DNA from 2 places in the Geobacillus sp. FSL K6-0789 genome. Region 1 is predicted to be linked to the other one. Evidence: riboswitches for the same ligand, from Rfam matches in the RefSeq annotation. Region 1 holds a riboswitch; the other holds the start of a gene.
The links. Region 1 has a riboswitch for thiamine pyrophosphate ahead of thiC (phosphomethylpyrimidine synthase ThiC). Riboswitches for the same ligand answer to the same signal wherever they lie in the genome.
Positions count from the first base shown of each region.

Region 2: another riboswitch for thiamine pyrophosphate. It lies ahead of tenA (thiaminase II); the one in region 1 lies ahead of thiC (phosphomethylpyrimidine synthase ThiC).

Region 1 is NZ_CP151966.1:433,655-443,345, reverse strand. Features, by position in the region: gene NSQ51_RS02205 (IS66-like element ISBst12 family transposase) at 1-547, opposite strand, end outside; gene thiC (phosphomethylpyrimidine synthase ThiC) at 902-2,602, opposite strand; gene NSQ51_RS02195 (hypothetical protein) at 2,580-2,738, shown strand; TPP riboswitch at 2,757-2,870, opposite strand; gene NSQ51_RS02190 (methyl-accepting chemotaxis protein) at 3,006-4,259, opposite strand; gene NSQ51_RS02185 (RDD family protein) at 4,500-4,913, opposite strand; gene NSQ51_RS02180 (phosphomannomutase/phosphoglucomutase) at 5,317-6,726, opposite strand; gene NSQ51_RS02175 (glycosyl transferase) at 6,677-7,792, opposite strand; gene NSQ51_RS02170 (glycosyltransferase family 4 protein) at 7,773-8,960, opposite strand; gene NSQ51_RS02165 (NDP-sugar synthase) at 8,957-9,691, opposite strand, start outside.
Region 2 is NZ_CP151966.1:587,515-597,205, forward strand. Features, by position in the region: gene NSQ51_RS03080 (alpha-glucosidase) at 1-1,270, shown strand, start outside; gene NSQ51_RS03085 (YfiT family bacillithiol transferase) at 1,313-1,858, shown strand; gene NSQ51_RS03090 (MFS transporter) at 2,069-3,274, shown strand; gene NSQ51_RS03095 (class I SAM-dependent rRNA methyltransferase) at 3,298-4,482, opposite strand; TPP riboswitch at 4,627-4,734, shown strand; gene tenA (thiaminase II) at 4,837-5,520, shown strand; gene NSQ51_RS03105 (ECF transporter S component) at 5,551-6,141, shown strand; gene NSQ51_RS03110 (ABC transporter ATP-binding protein) at 6,154-7,608, shown strand; gene NSQ51_RS03115 (energy-coupling factor transporter transmembrane component T) at 7,605-8,387, shown strand; gene tenI (thiazole tautomerase TenI) at 8,408-9,031, shown strand; gene thiO (glycine oxidase ThiO) at 9,015-9,691, shown strand, end outside.

The DNA.
Region 1 (9,691 bases):
GCCGTGGACCGTATTGCACATGATTCGTGACATGGGATGGGAATTCGGCTTGTTGCACGCATCGACAATGTGGACACGATTTCACTTCACGTTCATGTTGTGTCACCTCGATCGCCACAGGAGGGACATCAAACACTTGACGGATATCGACTTTGAACGGTTTGACTTCACGCAAAGAAGCTCCACATCCTTGACACGTATGCACACGGTGGACGATGCGATGATGTGGATGTTCCACTTGACGGAGCGTCTTCCCCTCATGTCCCTCTTGCCCACCAGGCTTTTTGCCAGACGGCTCGCGGGAGGAACGCTTTTTCTCAAAACGGTCAGAAGATGGGGGCAAATGGCTATTGGAGCTGTTTTTTTTCGTGCGTGCTTCCAGCTCTTGAACACGGTACTTCAGTTGTTCATTTTCTTTGCGTAGTTGTTTGTTTTCGTGACGCAAATGTTCATTTTCTTGAATGAGTTGATGAATGAGCTGTTTTTGTTGTTGAACTTTGCCGATTAAGCTCTCAACTGTAAATACAGCTTGTTGTACCGTCAACATGCGATTCACCTCCTTGTCTATCAATATTCACATCATAGACAAGGAAAGAAGAAAATATTCAGCTCACTTTATGATGTGGCTGAATAGTTACAACTTTGTTTTACATCCAGTAGAGCGCCCGCTGCATTCTATCAAAATGACTTGTTATGAAGGAAAACAGAATCGAACAATCGGAAAATCTTTATTGCAACTTATATATATTAAATTTAATGGCTCTTCACCAAAAGTTGTACTTGATTTTTTCTGAACTCTATTTACGCTTGTAAGGGAAAATCAACAAATCCGTGATTTTTTCAAATCTTTGTGCAGGAAGCTGTATTGCTTGTCAAGTACATGTTGTGGTGAAGAGCCAATTTAATTTATTTTTTGACTATACAGCGACGAGCCTTGCCGAATAAATTGTTGCGCTTTTTCTTTCATCCCTTCCTCTTTGATTTGCCGCTGCAGCTCGTGCGAAATGTTCATCGAACAAAACTTCGGCCCGCACATCGAACAAAAATGAGCTGTTTTCGCCGCCTCGGCCGGCAATGTTTCATCATGGTACTCACGAGCCCGTTCCGGGTCAAGCGACAAGTTGAACTGGTCGTTCCAGCGAAACTCAAAGCGCGCTTTCGAGAGCGCATCGTCACGTTGCTGGGCGGCCGGATGCCCTTTCGCCAGATCAGCCGCATGGGCGGCGATTTTATAGGCCACGACCCCGGCGCGTACGTCCTCTTTATTCGGCAGCCCTAAATGCTCTTTCGGCGTTACGTAACAAAGCATCGCCGTTCCATAAGCGCCAATGATGGCGGCGCCAATCGCCGACGTGATGTGATCGTATCCCGGCGCGATGTCGGTGACAAGCGGCCCTAACGTATAAAACGGCGCTCCATGGCAAATGTCCTGTTCCCGCTCGACATTTTCGCGAATTTTATGCATCGGAATGTGGCCCGGCCCTTCGATCATCACCTGCACATCATGCTTCCAGGCGATTTTCGTCAGCTCGCCAAGCGTTTCCAGTTCGGCAAACTGCGCCTCATCGTTCGCATCGGCGATGGAGCCGGGGCGCAAGCCGTCGCCAAGGGAGATCGCGACATCGTATTGTTTCAAAATCTCGCAGATTTCTTCAAAATGCGTATACAAAAAGTTTTCTTCATGATGGGCCAAACACCATTGGGCGATGATCGAGCCGCCGCGCGAGACGATGCCGGTCGTCCGGTTGGCGGTGAGCGGAATGTAATGAAGCCGCACACCGGCGTGGATCGTCATGTAGTCGACTCCTTGCTCCGCCTGCTCCATCAACGTCTCACGATACACGTCCCACGTTAACTTCTCCGGCACCCCTCCTACCTTTTCGAGCGCCTGATAAATCGGCACCGTTCCCACGGGGACCGGCGAATTGCGGATGATGTACTCGCGCGTTTCATGAATGTGTTTGCCGGTCGATAAATCCATGACCGTATCGGCGCCCCAACGCACTGCCCAAAGCAATTTTTCCACTTCGTCTTCAATCGATGAAGAAACAGCCGAGTTGCCGATATTGGCATTAATTTTCACATGGAAACGACGGCCGATGATCATCGGCTCATTCTCGGGGTGATTAATGTTCGCCGGAATGATCGCCCGTCCGGCCGCTACTTCCTGGCGAACGATTTCGGGGTCGATTCGTTCACGGATGGCGACGAACTCCATCTCTGGCGTAATGATCCCCCGTTTGGCATAATGCATTTGCGTTACGGTTTTTCCGGGCTTTGCCCTCAATGGACGGCGCACGAACGGCAGCGGGCGGACGCCGGCGGTCGCTGATGGCTTCACTTCTTCGACATCGCCGCGCTCAACAATCCAGTTGCGGCGAAGAGGCGGCAATCCTTTTTCGACGTCCGGCTCAAAATGAGGATCGGTGTATGGACCGGTTGTGTCATAGACGCGCACCGGCTCGTTTTCCACCGTTCCTTGCGGCGTTTTCGTCGGCGACAACACGATCTCTCTCATCGGCACGCGCACATCCTTGCGCGATCCTTCAATGTACACCTTGCGGCTGGCTGGAAATGACATGAACGAGCGGATGTTTTCCATGCGGCTTTCCTCCTTTGAAATGGTGGTTGAGACCTGCAGCCGCACCAGCAAAAGAGAGGCAAAAACGGGGGATATTTACGCAAAAACGGGTTCCGCAAAACGAACGGAACCCGATCAAGGCAAAAAGGCCAAATGAACAGCCTGTGCGTCCATCTGTTCCCGCTGCCTGCTTCCCTACGCTGGCATGACCCAGATCAGGTTCAAAGGGTCAAAGAACTTCATCGCGTTCTTTTCTCAGCCCGGCTCCCGGACTCCCCTAGCAGATGAGCGTATAACCATGATGACTGACTTTTTTTATTTTATCAGGCAATTGGCAAAGATGCAAACCATTTTATTCCAAACGTTGACTCCCACACGTCGTTTGAAAGCCCCTCTTTCTCGAAGAAAGCGTCCTTTTCCTCACTCACACAGAAAATTTCTTCAGCATTGCCCGCATCTCTTCCGCCATCTGACCGAGCGATGTCGACGAAGAGGCGATTTCCTCGACGGAAGCCATTTGTTCCTGCGTCGCTGCCGATACGTTGGCCGCACCGGACGCTGACTGTTCGACAATATTGGTCATCTGTTGGAGTGCGTCGTTCACTTGGCGGGCATGCTCCTTCATTTGCTCGATGGCGGACGATACTTGTCCAATTTGTTTGCTCACTTGGCCGACCTCCTCGCGAATATGGGCAAATGATTGGCCGCATGCCGCCGCCACGTTCAATCCTTTCGCCACTTCGGAGATCACCTGTTCGGCAGACGAAACCGCCCGCTTCGTTTCTTCTTGAATGTAGCCGATCAGCTCGGAAATTTGTTGCGCGGAGCGCGCGGATTGTTCTGCGAGCTTGCGCACTTCATCCGCGACAACCGCAAACCCTTTCCCTTGCTCGCCGGCGCGCGCCGCTTCGATCGCGGCATTGAGCGCCAACAAATTCGTCTGCGACGCAATGCCGGTGATCGCTTCCGTAATTTGTCCAATCTCATTCGAGCGCTCCCCGAGCCTTTGAACGACCTGGCCAAGCGCTTGAACGTGGTCGTAAATGAACTGCATTTGCTCGGACATTTGTCCGATTGACTGCTTGCCGTCCTCTGCTTTCGCCGATGTTTTCTCAGCCCGGTGCGCCACTTCTTTCGTATGGAAAGCGACGTCGCTCAATGTTTGGGAAATATCATGCACGGACGCGGCGGTGGTGCGGACAGCATCAGCCTGCTCCTCCGCACTTGCCGCAAGCGTTTCCATCGTTGTCGCAATTTGCTCTGTCGCTTTCGTCGTCTGCTCAGCGACAGCGGCCAACTGGCCGGACACTTGCGCCACCTCTTCGGCATGATGCTGCACGCTGCCCATCACTTCCTGCCATGCATCGGCCATACGGTTGAACGCAGCCGCGATCGGCCGCAGCTGCTGCACGCGATCAAGCGGCATGCGCGTCTTCAAGTCCCCCTCTGTCATTTTGCTTACATGTTCATTGATGACAGCGATCGGCGCGACAAACCGCCGGTAGTTGAGCGTCGATGAAACCAAGCCGACCACCGCCCCGAATAGCATGATGGCAGCAAGCGTCCACCAAAACGCCGCCCCGCGAATGCCATTGGCCAGGCATATCACAAGGCCGATCGCCGCTGTGCCAGGGATGACGATGAACATGGTGCGGATGATATAACTTGCTAATGACAAAACGCTCTCCTCCTTTTGCCATGATGCAAACACCTTTCTTATTTCTTTACCACATAAATAGATTCGTGAATGAACGTCCATTTTCCTTCCTAGTCCTAATCATGAATAGGGGTGGTTGCAAAGTTTTCTGATCTAACAAGGACCCGCACAAAAACATCATGCTTTTGATCGCCTATAATCGGTGACGAAAATAAGAAAAGGCGCCCCGTTCGATTGGGGCACCACCTGTTGTTTTCCGCTTTACACCGCCGGTTTTTCCGTTGTCACATACGTCCCGGCAATAAAATCGTGAATCGACCGTTTGTCTTCTCTCGCCGCGACCATAATCGCACTAATAATGAGACCAATGCCGAACGTGATAAAGTATACGAGTCCGCCAACGAACGAGCGCAAAAACATTGTGCCGATGCCGACTTTGCCGCCGTTCACTTTCGCAATCCGGATGCCAAGCATCCGCTTGCCGACCGTATATCCGTACCAAACAGCAGGAACGATTAACGCGTAAAGGATGTTCGCCAATGACGTAAACCAGTTCGTTTCCCAACTGCCCGTGATGAAATAGCCGATGATCGAAATCGGAATGCCAACGACAATCGCATCCAATATATTAGCCAACAACCGCTTCCAAAACCCCACCGGGTTCGTCACCGCCATACGGTTTTCCCTCCTCCTGCCCTTTCTATCATTGTATTCGCTCCTGACAGCGAATTGCCTTTATTTTAGCCAAATTTCAAAAAGAAATCTACATCCGTCCAAGGCGGCCCTCCCTTGAATTTTCCCCGCCTGTTTGGGGTGTGAGCGTTGGAGGGCTCAAGAAGGACGGCGATTTGAGGGGAAACACCGCTCTTCAATAAGTTTCTTAAAAGACCTTACAACGCCACCGCTTCGTTGGGTTTTATCCTTATCTATTATGGACAAACCATTTGCAAGAAATCAAGCATGAGCCCCCTCACAACAAAAATAAACCGGCGTGGGATCCCTACGGACGACCCACGCCGGAACGAATCTTTTGAAACGGACAAAGGGCGACAAGCGCAGACCATTCGGTGAAAAGGCGTCACCAGTCAATGCGCAATTCAAGGGTAGCGAGGCAATCAGCCAGCTGCCGCTTAATCTCCGCCAATGCAGCCTCCGTCTTGGCTTCTGCACGCAACACAAGAATCGGCTGCGTGTTCGACGGCCGCACCAACCCCCAGCCGTCTGGGAACTGGATGCGGGCGCCATCCACATCGACAACAGGGAAACGGCCGGCAAATTTCTCTTTTACTCTGGCAATGGCAGCCGCTTTTTTCTCTTCCGGGCAAGCGACGCGTGTCTCCGGCGTCGCGGCGTACTGCGGCACGTCGGCGAACCACTCGGACAGCGGGCGCTCATCGTGCGACAGTAATCGAAGCAGGCGCCCAGCGGCGTACAGCGCATCGTCATAGCCGTAAAACTCATCATTGAAGAACAAATGACCAGACATTTCACCGGCAAACGGGATCTCCGGACGACGGCGCAACGTCGCTTTGACGTGCGAATGGCCGGTGCGATGGAAGAACGGTTTCCCGCCGAGCCGCTCAATTTCCTCAACTAGCGCTTGCGAACATTTCACTTCGACGGGCGCGTCGGCTCCCGGATGGCGCTTCAAAATTTCGCGCCAGAACAGCACCATCAGTTGGTCGCCCCAGCGGATCGCACCCGTTTCATCCACGACTCCGATCCGGTCGCCGTCGCCGTCAAACGCGATGCCAAGATCCGCCTGCTCCTTGCGCACCATCTCAATCAAGTCCGTTAAGTTCTCCGGCACGACCGGGTCCGGATGATGATTCGGAAACGTCGGATCGGATTCACAGTAAAGCGGGATGACATCACATCCCCACTCTTTGAGCACTTGTGGCGCAATGATCGATGGGGTGCCGTTGCCGCAGTCGACGACGACCTTCAGCTTGCGCGGACCGAGCTTAATTTTCTCCTTCAACATCTTGATATAGGCCGGAGCAAGGTCAAGCGTTTCCTCGCGCCCGCGCGCTGTTTCAGGACGCGGCTGTTCCTGGCTGAGCCGCTCCATCGCCCGCCGCAGCGCTTGGATGCGCTCGCCATAAATTGTCGTTTTCCCCATGGCGATTTTAAATCCGTTCTCATCCCCTGGGTTATGGCTGGCGGTGATGATCATGCCGCATGGAATGTTCGTGTAGTATAAGCTGTAGTAAAACATCGGCGTCGTCGAAAGCCCAATATCGACGACATCGCAGCCGCCATCGAGCAGCCCATCTTTGAGCGCCCGATGCAAGCCAGGCGATGACAGACGATTGTCATGACCGACAACCGCCCTCTTCTCGCCTTCCTTTTGCATCATGTCGGCAAAGGCCCGTCCGAGCCAATACGCGAACGACTCATCGAGCTCCTCTCCGGCTCGTCCGCGGATGTCGTATTCTTTAAACACGTGTGCTGGCCATGCGAACGGTTTCGTTGTTGACGTATTCATCGACAACCACCTCCACCGAAATTGATTGAGCGATTGCTGCTGTTAACAAGTACGACAATGTTGACTCCGCCCCTCGATTCGGGTTCGGGCCGTTCGGGCTAAGCCCGTCGCAGCAACTGCCGTCGCTTGGGTCCGCAAGCGGCGCGTTGCCGTCGTTTTGTCCGTAAAACCAAGCGAGGCAGCGGCGGACGACGCCGCGATAACGCTCGTCGTCCGTTGCCCAATACGCTTCGCGCGCCGCCAAAGCGAGCTTCATCACATCAAGCGGCTGTTGATCCCAATCGGCGCGGTAGCGGCGGCTGCACCAGCCGCGGTTGCCGACCGGACGGATGACACCTCCCGGTCCGCTCATTTTTTCAATAAGGAAAGCAAGGCTTTTTTCCGCCACTTCCTTCACCTCATCCCGCGGCGCGCGCCGATATGCCGTCCAAAGCGCCCACGGCAGCACCCCGTTGGCGTACGTCAACTCCGGCTCATACCAATGCCAATCGTCGCCAGCATGCTCCCAATACGCCGCAAGCAGCCGCTGCTCAAGCCGTGCAGCCAAAGCTGCCACTTCCTCTTGATCGATGCCAAGCGGGCGTCCTTCTGTCAATAAGACGCCGCAAGTGGCCACCCCCCAGGCGACGCCGCGCAGCGAGCGAAGCTCCCATGCCGCCGGCAGCGCCCTCCTCAACATGTCCGCAGCCGCCTCGCGCCGCGCCGCATCATCCAATTGCTTATACGCGATCGCCGCCGCCCAAAACGACCGCCCGAAGCAGTCGTCTGAGGGCGTCTCTTCCTCTTTCGTCCGATCGAAGAAAAAGTTGTTATGGAACGTCCCGTCATCGTTTTGCGCCCAAAGCAAAAAGGCCAAATATCGGTCAAGCAGACGATACAGCCGCTCCTTTGTTTCTTGATCGTCGAGCAACGCCAGCCACTCGAGGCACGCCCATATGGCGCGGGCGTTGTCATCGGTCGAATACCCTTCGCGCCGCCGCGGAATGCGGCCGAGGCTATGCTCGAGCAACCCGGTGTCGTCAGTCATGCGCTCGAGATGGTCGAACTTAATGACCGACGAAACCAACCGCCTTCACCTCCCCGCGTTTTGCGGCGCACACGCGCTCAAATAAGGCGACATGCTGTTCGCCGATGCGCGGCCAATGCGTGTTCGCCCCAATTTGGCGCACGGTTTCTTCCCAGCGTTTTAACGCCGCCTCATCGGCCAACAGCTGCCCAAGCCGCTCTTCCCATCGGGCGGTATCGCCATACGGCAACAGTAGCTCCTCGCAGCCCCGCAACAAATCGCGCGCATGCTCATACGGCGTCGAAACGACCGGACGGCCGACGCCGACCGCATAGGCAAGCGTGCCGCTTGTAATTTGCTGAATGCCCGGGTACGGGGTGACATACAAATCGCACGCCGTCAAATAATCAATCAGCTCTTCTTCGCTGAAATACCGGTCCTCCATGCGGACATGGCCGTCGAGTCCAAGCCGATGAATCAACGCTTTCAGTTCATCGCGGTACGCCTCGCCCTCCCGTTTTTTCACTTCCGGATGTGTCTGTCCGGCGATGACATACAGCGCTTCCGGCACCTTGCGCACGACGCCCGGCAATGCGGCGAGCACCGACTCGATTCCTTTGCCGCGGCTTAGAAGCCCGAACGTCAACATCACTTTGCGGCCGCTGAATCCGAGGCGTCGGCGAAGCGAATCGCGATTTTCGCTGCTTGGGCCTGGAGCACCGTGCGGAATGTAGACAATTTTTTCTTCCGGCAAGCCAAACGCTTTGACCAAATACGGGATCGCCTGCCGGTTCATGACGATGATGGCGTCGCTTGCCGCCGCGATTTTTTCTTGAATCGGGCGGTACGGCAGCGGCGGTTCGGCAAACACCGTATGGAACGTCGTCACGAGCGGCTTTTCGAGCGCCGCGATGAAATCGAGAATGTATTCGCCTGCCTCGCCGCCGAAAATGCCAAATTCATGCTGCAGGACGACAACATCGATGTCGCTCTCATTCACCCGTTTCGCCATTTCGGCATACGCCGCGCGGTTTTGCGCCGGGAGCGGCCAATACGCCGGGTTGTGGCGATAGGCGTCATCGCCGTCGCTTTCGTTGTACAACACGATGATGCGGTCGCCATCGGACGGTCCGCGGACGCCGTCAATACTTTGCCGCAAATGTTCCGTAAACGTCGCCAGCCCGCACCGCCGCGGCGGATACGTGCTGACGTAGGCAATTCGAATCATGCTTGCACCGCCTCCTTGAACTGATTAATAATCGAATCTTCGAACACTTTTCCCGCCGGCGTCACCGTCCGATAGCCGAAAATGCTGTTTTGCAAACGGCTGCGGTCACGAATGACAGAGCGGTCCCAAACGATGGTCTGCGCGCAATGGACGCGGGCGCCAATTTGGCAGCGGTCGCCGATGACCGCATTCGGGCCGATCACAGCCTGCCGTCCGATTTTCACATGGTCGCCGATGAGCACAGGCGGTACAAACAAGACGCCCGACCCAATCTCGACATGTTCGCCGACAAATACCCCTGGCTGGATTTCACGGCCTTTCAGCGGAATCGGAAACTCCCGACGCAACGCATCCCAGTGAACTTGGCGGTAGCGGGCCGGCGTCCCCATATCACGCCAGTATCCGTCACTGACGATGCCATAGACACCGACATTCCTTTCGATCAGCAGCGGGAATGTTTCGCGTTCAATCGACACTTCCCGCTCCGCCGGGATATAGCGCATCACCTCTGGCTCCAAAATATACATGCCGGCGTTGATCCGGTTCGATGGCGCTTCTTCGCGGCGCGGCTTTTCGATAAAGCGCAAAATTCGCCCGCTGTCGTCTTGTTCTACGACCCCATAGGAAGAAGGATCGTCTACTTCCGTTAAAACAATGGTCGCCAAACCGCCATGTTGACGATGGAAATCAAGCAGCGGGATCAATTGCGGCAAATGCACAATGTCGGCGTT
Region 2 (9,691 bases), 150 kb from region 1:
CGGGCGCGAACCGAACAACTGGGAAAGCATTTTCGGCGGCTCGGCGTGGCAGTATGATGAGCGGACGGGTCAATATTATCTGCATATTTTTGATGTCAAACAGCCCGACTTGAACTGGGAAAACAGTGAGGTGCGCCAGGCGCTTTATGAGATGGTCAACTGGTGGCTGGATAAAGGTATCGACGGCTTTCGTATCGACGCGATCTCCCACATTAAGAAAAAGCCGGGTCTTCCCGATTTGCCAAACCCGAAGGGGCTGAAGTATGTACCGTCGTTTGCCGGGCATATGAACCAGCCTGGCATTATGGAATATTTAAGAGAGTTGAAAGAGCGAACGTTTGCGCGATATGACATTATGACGGTCGGCGAGGCGAACGGAGTAACGGTTGATGAGGCCGAACAATGGGTCGGGGAAGAAAACGGCGTGTTCAATATGATTTTTCAGTTTGAGCATCTAGGGCTATGGGAAAGGAGTGCGGATGGTTCCATCGATGTCCGCCGCCTAAAGCGGACGTTGACGAAATGGCAAAAAGGGCTTGAAAACCGCGGGTGGAATGCGTTGTTTTTGGAAAACCACGATTTGCCCCGCTCCGTTTCGACGTGGGGCAATGACCGCGACTATTGGGCGGAAAGCGCCAAGGCGCTCGGCGCGCTCTACTTTTTCATGCAAGGGACGCCGTTCATTTATCAGGGGCAAGAGATCGGGATGACGAACGTGCGGTTCGATGACATCCGTGATTATCGTGATGTGTCCGCTCTTCGCCTGTATGAACTCGAACGGGCGAAGGGGCGGACCCATGAGGAAGTGATGAAGATCATTTGGCAAACCGGGCGCGACAACTCGCGCACCCCGATGCAATGGTCTGATGCCCCAAACGCTGGATTCACGACAGGTACGCCATGGATCAAGGTGAACGAAAACTATCGTACGATCAATGTCGAGGCCGAGCGGCGCGACCCGAACTCGGTATGGTCGTTTTATCGACAAATGATTCAGCTTCGGAAAGCGAATGAGCTGTTTGTTTACGGAACGTACGATCTGCTTTTGGAAAACCACCCATCCATTTACGCGTACACAAGAACGCTCGGACGTGATCGCGCGCTTGTAGTCGTCAACTTGTCGGACCGCCCGTCACTTTACCGCTATGACGGCTTCCGCCTTCAGTCAAGCGATTTGGCGCTCTCGAACTACCCGGTCCGTCCGCATAAAAATGCGACGCGTTTTAAGCTGAAACCGTACGAGGCGCGCGTATACATCTGGAAAGAATAAGAAGGAATTTGCCTTTCTGTGTGGAATGAATACGGAAGGGAGATGATCAACACGGGGACGGTCGATCCGATTCGCTACCCGATCGGAACGTTTCAAGCGCCGCAGCAGTTTGAGGATGGGAAGGTGCAAGAGTGGATTGCTGCCATCCGCGGGCTGCCGAACGACTTAAGGGCCGCTGTTTTCGGCTTAAACGATGAGCAGCTCAACACGCCGTACCGCGACGGCGGCTGGACGGTGGCCCAAGTCGTCCACCATTTGGCCGATGCAAGCATGAACGCGTTTTTGCGCACGAAATGGGGAGTGACGGAAGACGACCCAACGGTGAAGCCGTTTGCGGAAAGCGAATGGGCGAAAACGGCCGATGCTTGCTCGCTGCCCATTGAACCGTCGCTTTTATTGCTTGACGGACTGCATGCACGGTGGACGACGCTGCTCGAGTCGATGACAGAAGCCGATTTTCATCGCCTCATCCAACCGGAAGGAGCGTTGCGGCCGATGCCGCTGTACGTATTGACCGCGCTGTATGCATGGCATGGCAGGCATCATACGGCGCAAATTGTGTCATTGCGGAAACGGAAAGGATGGTAAAAAGCCGCCGATTGGCGGCTTTTTTTACTCGATCGGCCGCACCGCTTGGGGCGGCCGATATATAGGCTCGCTCCGGAGAAAAGCCGCCTTTGCGCGGCTTTTTTCAAAAAACGTGCTGGACAAACATTTTTGTTAAACGAAAACATACAGTTATGCTATACTGACAAATATTAAGGGACACGAAATATATATCGTACAAGGGGGATCGGTATGAATGCGCAACAAAGGCAAGTTGTTGCGGAACAGAAAGAAAAAATTTGGACGCGCAATTTTATTTTGATTTGCTTGGCCAACTTTTTCATTTTTCTTGGATTTCAAATGACGCTGCCGACACTGCCGCTGTTTGTCGAACACTTAGGCGGCAACGACCAGCTCATCGGCCTTGTCGTCGGGATTTTCACTTTTTCCGCACTTCTCGTCCGTCCGTTTGCCGGCCATGCGCTTGAGACGCGGGGACGGCGGTTTGTCTTTTTGCTTGGGCTGCTCATTTTTGTCGTTTCGGTCGGTTCGTACAGTGTCATCACCAGCATGCTTCTTCTCTTTTTGATGCGCGTCGTCCAAGGAATTGGCTGGGGGTTTTCGACAACCGCTTCCGGAACGGTGGCGACGGACATCATTCCGGCCAGCCGCCGCGGGGAGGGAATGGGTTATTACGGATTGTCAGGAAACATCGCCCTCGCTTTCGGTCCGTCGCTTGGACTTGTGCTTGCCGCTATGATTCCGTTTAGCCATTTGTTTCTGATTTGCGCTCTGCTTGGCGTTGCTTCCGTATTGTTTGCGGCGGCCATCACCTATAAAAAAGTGGAGGGAAGGCCGCGCTATGAGACGAACAAGTGGGACCTTTACGAAAAAACGGCGCTCGTTCCGTCCGTGCTTCTCTTCTTTTTAACGGTGACGTTCGGCGGCATTGCTTCGTTTTTGCCGCTATATACGGCGCAAAAAGGGATCGGCGGTTTGCAGCTGTATTTTTTGCTTTATGCGCTCGCCCTGATGGTGACGCGCACGTTCGCCGGCCAGCTGTATGACCGGAAAGGGCATCGGGCTGTCTTTCTCCCAGGTGCGGGGCTCATTTTGCTTGCGATGCTGCTGCTCTCCTGGCTGCCGGGGGAATGGGCGCTGCTTTTGGCGGCAGTATTGTATGGCTTCGGTTTTGGCATGGTGCAGCCAGGGCTGCAGGCGTGGTCGGTTGAGCGGGCCCCTGTTCATCGGAAAGGAATGGCGAATGCAACGTTTTTCTCCTTTTTTGATTTAGGCGTTGGCATCGGGGCGATGGTGTTTGGCCAAATCAGCCACTGGTTCGGCTATCCGAGCATTTATGTAACCGCCGCCGGTTCGGTGCTTGTTTCGATGCTCGTTTACTTGAGCGTGCTGCGCAAAGAACAACCTTTTCATCCGCGGCAAGAAAGAAACGCTTAAGGTTTGTCCTTAAGCGTTTTTCTTTAGCGCCGCGAGTGCACTTCGTAGATGGCAAATTTTAAATAGTCGCCTTCATTGGCGGCAAGCAGTTTCGGGTGGTCATAGCCGGCGCCGTTCCAGTACACTTGTCGGAGCACTTTTTTGGCGTCAAACGCCGCATCGGCGATCATCTCTTGGAACATGTGCGGGCGAACATGGTACGAACAGCTCGACGTGACGAAAAAGCCGCCGTCTTTGACGAGTTTCAACCCGTTCAAATTGATGTCTTTATAGCCGCGCAGCGCTTTTGGCACCGCGTGGGCCGATTTGGCGAACGCCGGCGGGTCGATGATGACGACATCCCACTGTTTGCCGGATCGCACTGCTTCGCGTAAGTAATCGAATGCGTTGGCGACGACAAATTCTACATTTGTGAATCCGTTTAAGGCCGCATTTCGTTTTGCCGTCTCAATTGCATGCTCGGAAATGTCGACGGCGGTGGCGTGCTTCGCTCCGTACAGGCAGGCGTTCAGCATAAATGAGCCGGTATGGGTGAAACAATCAAGCACCGTCGTCTCCGGGCCGATGAGCGGGCGGAGGGCGGCGCGGTTTTGCCGCTGGTCGAAGAAAAAGCCGGTTTTTTGCCCGTTTTCAATGTCGACAATGTATTTCACGCCGTTCTCCTCGATTTCCATCTCCGTCTCCGCTTCCCCGTACCAAAACCCTTTTTCCTGTTTGAGACCCTCAAGCTCCCGCACGGACACATCGTTGCGCAAATAAATGGCCCTTGGAGCGAACACGTCAAGCAAGCCGCGCAAAATCCACTCTTTGTGCACTTCCATCCCGAGCGCCAAAATTTGCACCACAAGCACGTCCTCATATTTATCGACGATGAGCCCCGGCAGAAAATCGGCCTCGCCGTAGACGGCGCGGCATGAACGGACGCCCGGGAGCATCCGTTCGCGATACGCCCAAGCGCGGCGGATGCGCTCAATGAAAAACCGCTCATCGAGCTCGTCATCCGGGTTTTGCGTCAACACCCGGACGATGATTTGCGAGGCTGGATTGATGTAGCCTTTCGCCAACCAGTACCCTTGATGGTTATAGACATCGACAAAATCTCCCGGTGTGATGTCACCCTCGATACGGTCGACTTCGCTCTGAAAAATCCACGGATGGCCTTGTTCGAGCCGTTTTTTTCGTTGCCGCTTCAAGATCACTTTCGCCATCAGTTCCAACTCCCATCCGGTAATCAATCGTTGCGCTTTTATCATAGCGAATTGCGGAGCGCGGCGCAATGACAGCCGAAAAAAAAGGTTGACAACCGATGCGGCCGTGATATGATAAATGTAAAGAAAATTTCATCACAATCAGACATCCACTAGGGGGGCCTGTAAACAGGCTGAGATCAAAGTGTGACTTTGAGACCCTTAGCACCTGATCTGGGTAATGCCAGCGTAGGGAAGTGGAGGAGCTGCAGGCCGGCTTTGGCCGCATTGGAAAATCTGTATGCTCGCGCCGCCTTCTTTACGCGAATCGGTAAAGAAGGCGGCGCTTTTATTTTGGAAAAAGGGGGAATACGAATGTCGTTTGCAAGGCGCGTGCGCCAGGCGGCTGATCCGATCTGGCAGGCGAGTTTCCGTCACCCGTTTGTCAAAGAGCTTGGCGAAGGAACGTTGGATCGCGCAAAATTCCGCTATTATGTCATGCAAGATGCGTACTATTTGCGCCATTTTGCCCGTGTGCAGGCGATCGGGGCGGCGAAATCGCCGGATTTGGCGACGACGGCCCGGCTGGCGCACCATGCCCAAAGCACATGCGAAGCGGAATTGTCGCTTCATGAAACGTTTGCCGGACTGCTTGGCATCACCGAAGAGGAACGGGCTGCGTTCATGCCGGCGCCGACGGCTTACGCGTATACATCGCATATGTACCGGGCGGCGTATGAAGGGCATTTGGGCGATGTCATTGCCGCGATTTTGCCGTGCTATTGGCTGTATTACGAAATCGGTGAGCGGCTGAAAACGTGCCGGCCGAACGATCCGATTTATGAAAAGTGGATCAGTACATACAGCTCCGATTGGTTTCGCTCGCTTGTTGAGGAGCAGATCGACCGGCTTGACGCCATTACCGCTGCCGTGACTGAGGAAGATCGGCGCCGGATGGAACAGCATTTTTTGATCAGCAGTGACTATGAGTATCAGTTTTGGGAGATGGCGTACCGACTGGAGCGGTGGCCATCGGCCGAACTCATGAAGAGCCGGTGAAACGGCGACAACACGAAAGGAGGAGTTTTCATGGGAACAACATCGAAAGGGTTGAAACTGGCCGATATTTTAACGACGATTGTCATTGCCGTTGTGTTCGGCGTCATTTACAAAGTGTGGGGGCCGTTGTATGAAGTGGTGAAAGTATTCGGGTTTCATGCCGATCAACTGATTTATGGCATGTGGTTTATCGCGTCGTCGCTTGCGTATTTGCTAATCCGCAAACCGGGGGTGGCGCTGCTTGCCGAGATCGCGGCTTCATCGGGCGAGTTGGTGATGGGGTCGCAGTGGGGGCTTGAGGTGTTGATTTATGGGGTTGTACAAGGGCTGTTTGCCGAGCTTGTCTTTGCGGCGTTCCGCTATCGGCGGTTTGACGTGTTTGTCGTGTCGCTCAGCGCCGTCGGCGCGACGGTCGGTTCGCTGATCATGGACTTTTACAAAGGATATATCGAGGCGCTCGCCCCGTGGAACATGGCGCTCTTTTTGCTGGCGCGTTTTGTCGGCGCCGTTCTTATCTCCGGCGTGTTCGCCGTTTCGTTGGCCAAGGCGCTTGAGAAAAACGGGGTGACGCAAATGTGGCGGCCGGTTTCCAAAGAGGACTATGATGCGCTGAACCGGTAAGGGGAATGACCGATGAAGCAAGCCATTGTCATCGAACAGCTGCGCCTGAAGTTTCCAGGGCATAGCGACTTATTGTTCCGCGATTTGTCGCTGTCCGTTGCTGCCGGGGAGAAAGTGCTTCTCCTCGGCCCGTCTGGATGCGGCAAGTCGACGCTTTTGCAAGTGATGGCCGGCATCATTCCCCACTCGATCGACGTGCCGATGAAAGCCGGGCGCCTTGAGCGGCCGGAACGATGGGGATATGTGTTTCAAGATCCGGATACGCAGTTTTGCATGCCGTATGCCGATGAGGAAATCGCGTTTGCCCTCGAAAATCGAAGTGTGCCGCGCCGCGAGATGCCCGCCCGCATCCGCTTGCTGTTGGACCAAGTCGGGTTGGCGATCGAACCGCACACCGACATTCATACGCTTTCCGGCGGGATGAAGCAGCGGTTGGCGCTCGCTTCTGTTCTTGCGCTTGAGCCGGATGTTTTGTTTTTGGATGAGCCGACGGCTTTGCTCGATGAGGAAGGGACGAAAGCCGTATGGCAGGCGGTGCGGGATGTGAGCCGGGACAAAACGGTCGTCATCGTCGAGCATAAAATCAACCATGTTCTTGACTTCGTCGACCGGATTGTGTTGCTTGGCAGCGACGGGTGCATCATCGCCGATGGAGGAGCGAGGGAAGTATTTTCCCGATATAAGGACGTCATGACGGCGGAAGGCATTTGGCACCCGGACGTTTGGGAGGAATGCGGACCGATCGTGCGCCGGGAGGAAAGGCAGGAAGGCGAGGAGCTGATCCGCCTTCACCGTTTCCGCGGCTTTCGCGGCCGGGAGGTGAAAATCAGCGTACCGGAGGCGGTTGTGCGGGCGGGAGAATGGATCGCCGTCACCGGCCGAAACGGCGCGGGCAAAAGCACGCTTTTGCATGGGTTGATGCAACTGATTCGCACCGAAGGCGAATATACATTGTTCGGGGAGGATATCGAGCTCCGGCAGCCGCTTTACCGCCATATCGCGTTCGTGTTTCAAAATCCCGAATTTCAATTTGTCACCCATACTGTGCGCGATGAACTGGCGTATTCGCTGCGGCTTGAGGGGCGATCTGAAGAGGAAATCAATGAGACGGTCACCCGCCTGCTCAGCGCGTTTGGCCTTGACGGAAAGGAAGAAGTGCATCCGTACCAGCTGTCAGTCGGGCAAAAACGGCGGTTGAGCGTGGCTGCTTCGATCGTCGCCGGTCAACGCCTCTTTTTGCTTGATGAGCCGACATTTGGACAGGATGCGAAAAACACGTTTGCGTTGTTGGCGATGTTGGAGTCATACCGAAGGCAAGGGGCGGCGATCATCATGGTCACCCACGACGAACAAATTGTCCGTCGTTTTGCGACGAGACGATGGGTGGTGGAAGACGGAGCGCTTGTTCGCGATGAGCGCCTCGCTGCTGTGGAGACTGTATTGGCTGAAGGAGGAACATGGCGATGAACTGGGACATTCAGCGCCGTGAGACATGGCTTTATGAAGCGAACCCGAGTTTGAAGCTCATTGTGCTCGTCATGCTCTTTTTTGCGGTGTTGTTCATTCATAACCCGAACGTGCTCATCAATTTGTCGCTCGCCCTGTTCGTTTTGTTTTGCTTCGGCACCGGGTATCCAGCAAAGCTGCTTGTTTGGCTGTTTTTGCCGTTTTTCCTGATCTTTGTTTCCACTGCTTCATCGATGATGATGTTTGGCGAAGGGACGACAACGTGGTTTCGCTGGGGGCTCATCCACGTAACAGCGGAAAGCTTTTGGCGCGGCATGCATCTCGGATTTCGCGCCTTGTCGCTCGGGCTGTTAGGCTTGATTTTTTCCTTGACGACTCGGCCGGTGCAGCTGTTTTATTCGCTCATGCAGCAATTGAAGCTGAAACCGAAGTATGCGTACAGTTTTTTGGCGGCGGTCCGCCTGCTGCCGATCATGATTGAGGAGTTTCAAACGGTCCGGTATGCGCTGAGAGTGCGCGGCGTGCCAAACCGCGGCGGCCTTGGCAAAGTGAAGCGTTATGCCATCCCGCTTTTGGCACAAAGCATCCGCCGCGCCCAGCGCATCGCCGTGGCGATGGAGGCGAAACAATTTTCCAACAGCGGCCAGCGTACGTTTTATTATGAAATCAAGTTTGGCAAATGCGATATTTGGTTTGTCGTCTTGACCGTTGCGTTGTTGGTTGCCGCTTATTATGCGGGCGTCCATTACCCGTATATTTCAGTCCATGATGTAAGGTAGGCAGAAAGAAAGGGATTGTGATGGGGGCTCTTCACTTCATTTCCACCGGGCGGCAAACAGCCGACGAATTCGCGGCCATTTGTGCGCGTATCCATCCGTATGCGGATGCCATTCACATTCGCGAGAAAGAAAAAACGGCGCGCGAAGTGGCCGAGTTTGTCACCGCGCTGCTTTACACCGGGGTGCCGCCGCAAAAAATCATCGTCAATGACCGTGTTGACGTCGCGGCCGTCTACGGTGTCGGCGGGGTGCAGATCGCGTCTCACAGCTTGCCGGTGCGTGCCGTCCGCCGTTCGTTTCCGGACTTGACAGTCGGCTGTTCCGTGCACAGCCTGACGGAGGCGAAGCAGGCGGAAGAGGACGGCGCTCACTTTTGCCTGTACGGCCATATGTTTCCGACTGCCAGCAAGCCTGGATTGCCGCCGCGCAGCATCGATTCGTTGCGGGAGATGGCCGCGTCCGTCTGCATCCCGGTTATTGCGATCGGCGGCATTCATGCCGGCAACGCCTGCCGGGTGATGGAGGCCGGTGCCGCGGGAGTGGCGGTGTTATCGGCTGTCTTTTTAGCGCCTGATCCGGTTGTGGAAGCAAGACGTTTGGCGCAAATCGTGAAAGGGGAGAGGAAAAATGGGGGCACATTATGATGTCGTCGTTGTCGGCGGTGGGGTGATCGGGGCGGCGACAGCTTTTGAGCTCGCCAAACGGCGGCACCGCGTGGCGATTTTCGAAAAAGGAACAATGACCGGCGAAGCGTCAAGCGCGGCGGCCGGTATGCTGGGGGCGCAATCGGAGTTCGCCGCGCCGAGTCCGCTCATCCCGCTCGCCCTGCAAAGCCGGGCGCTCGTGCCGGCGCTCGCTGCGGAATTGCGGGAGAGAACCGGTATTGACATCGGACTTGTCGAAAAAGGAATGCTCAAAGTTGCGACGAATGCGGAAGAAGCGGAGGAGTTGCACCACCATTATACATTTTGGAAGGAAATGGGTGAGACAGTTCACTGGCTGGCGACAGAAGAAGCGCTTAAGCTGGAGCCGCGTCTTGCGGGCGAGGCGCTGGCCGGCGCCATGTACATTCCCGGAGACGGGCAAGTGAGCGCCCCGGATTTGGCTGCCGCTCTTGTTTCAGCCGCTGTCTCCGCCGGTGCGCATTTGTATGAGCATACGGAAGTGTTTGACATTCGTTCGGATGTTGGCGGGCATACCGTGGAAACAGCGAGCGGAACTTTCGCTGCTGCCGCTGTCGTGATCGCCTCGGGCGCCTGGGCGGCGCGTCTGGGGGCCGCGCTCGAGCTGCCGCTTTTTGTATT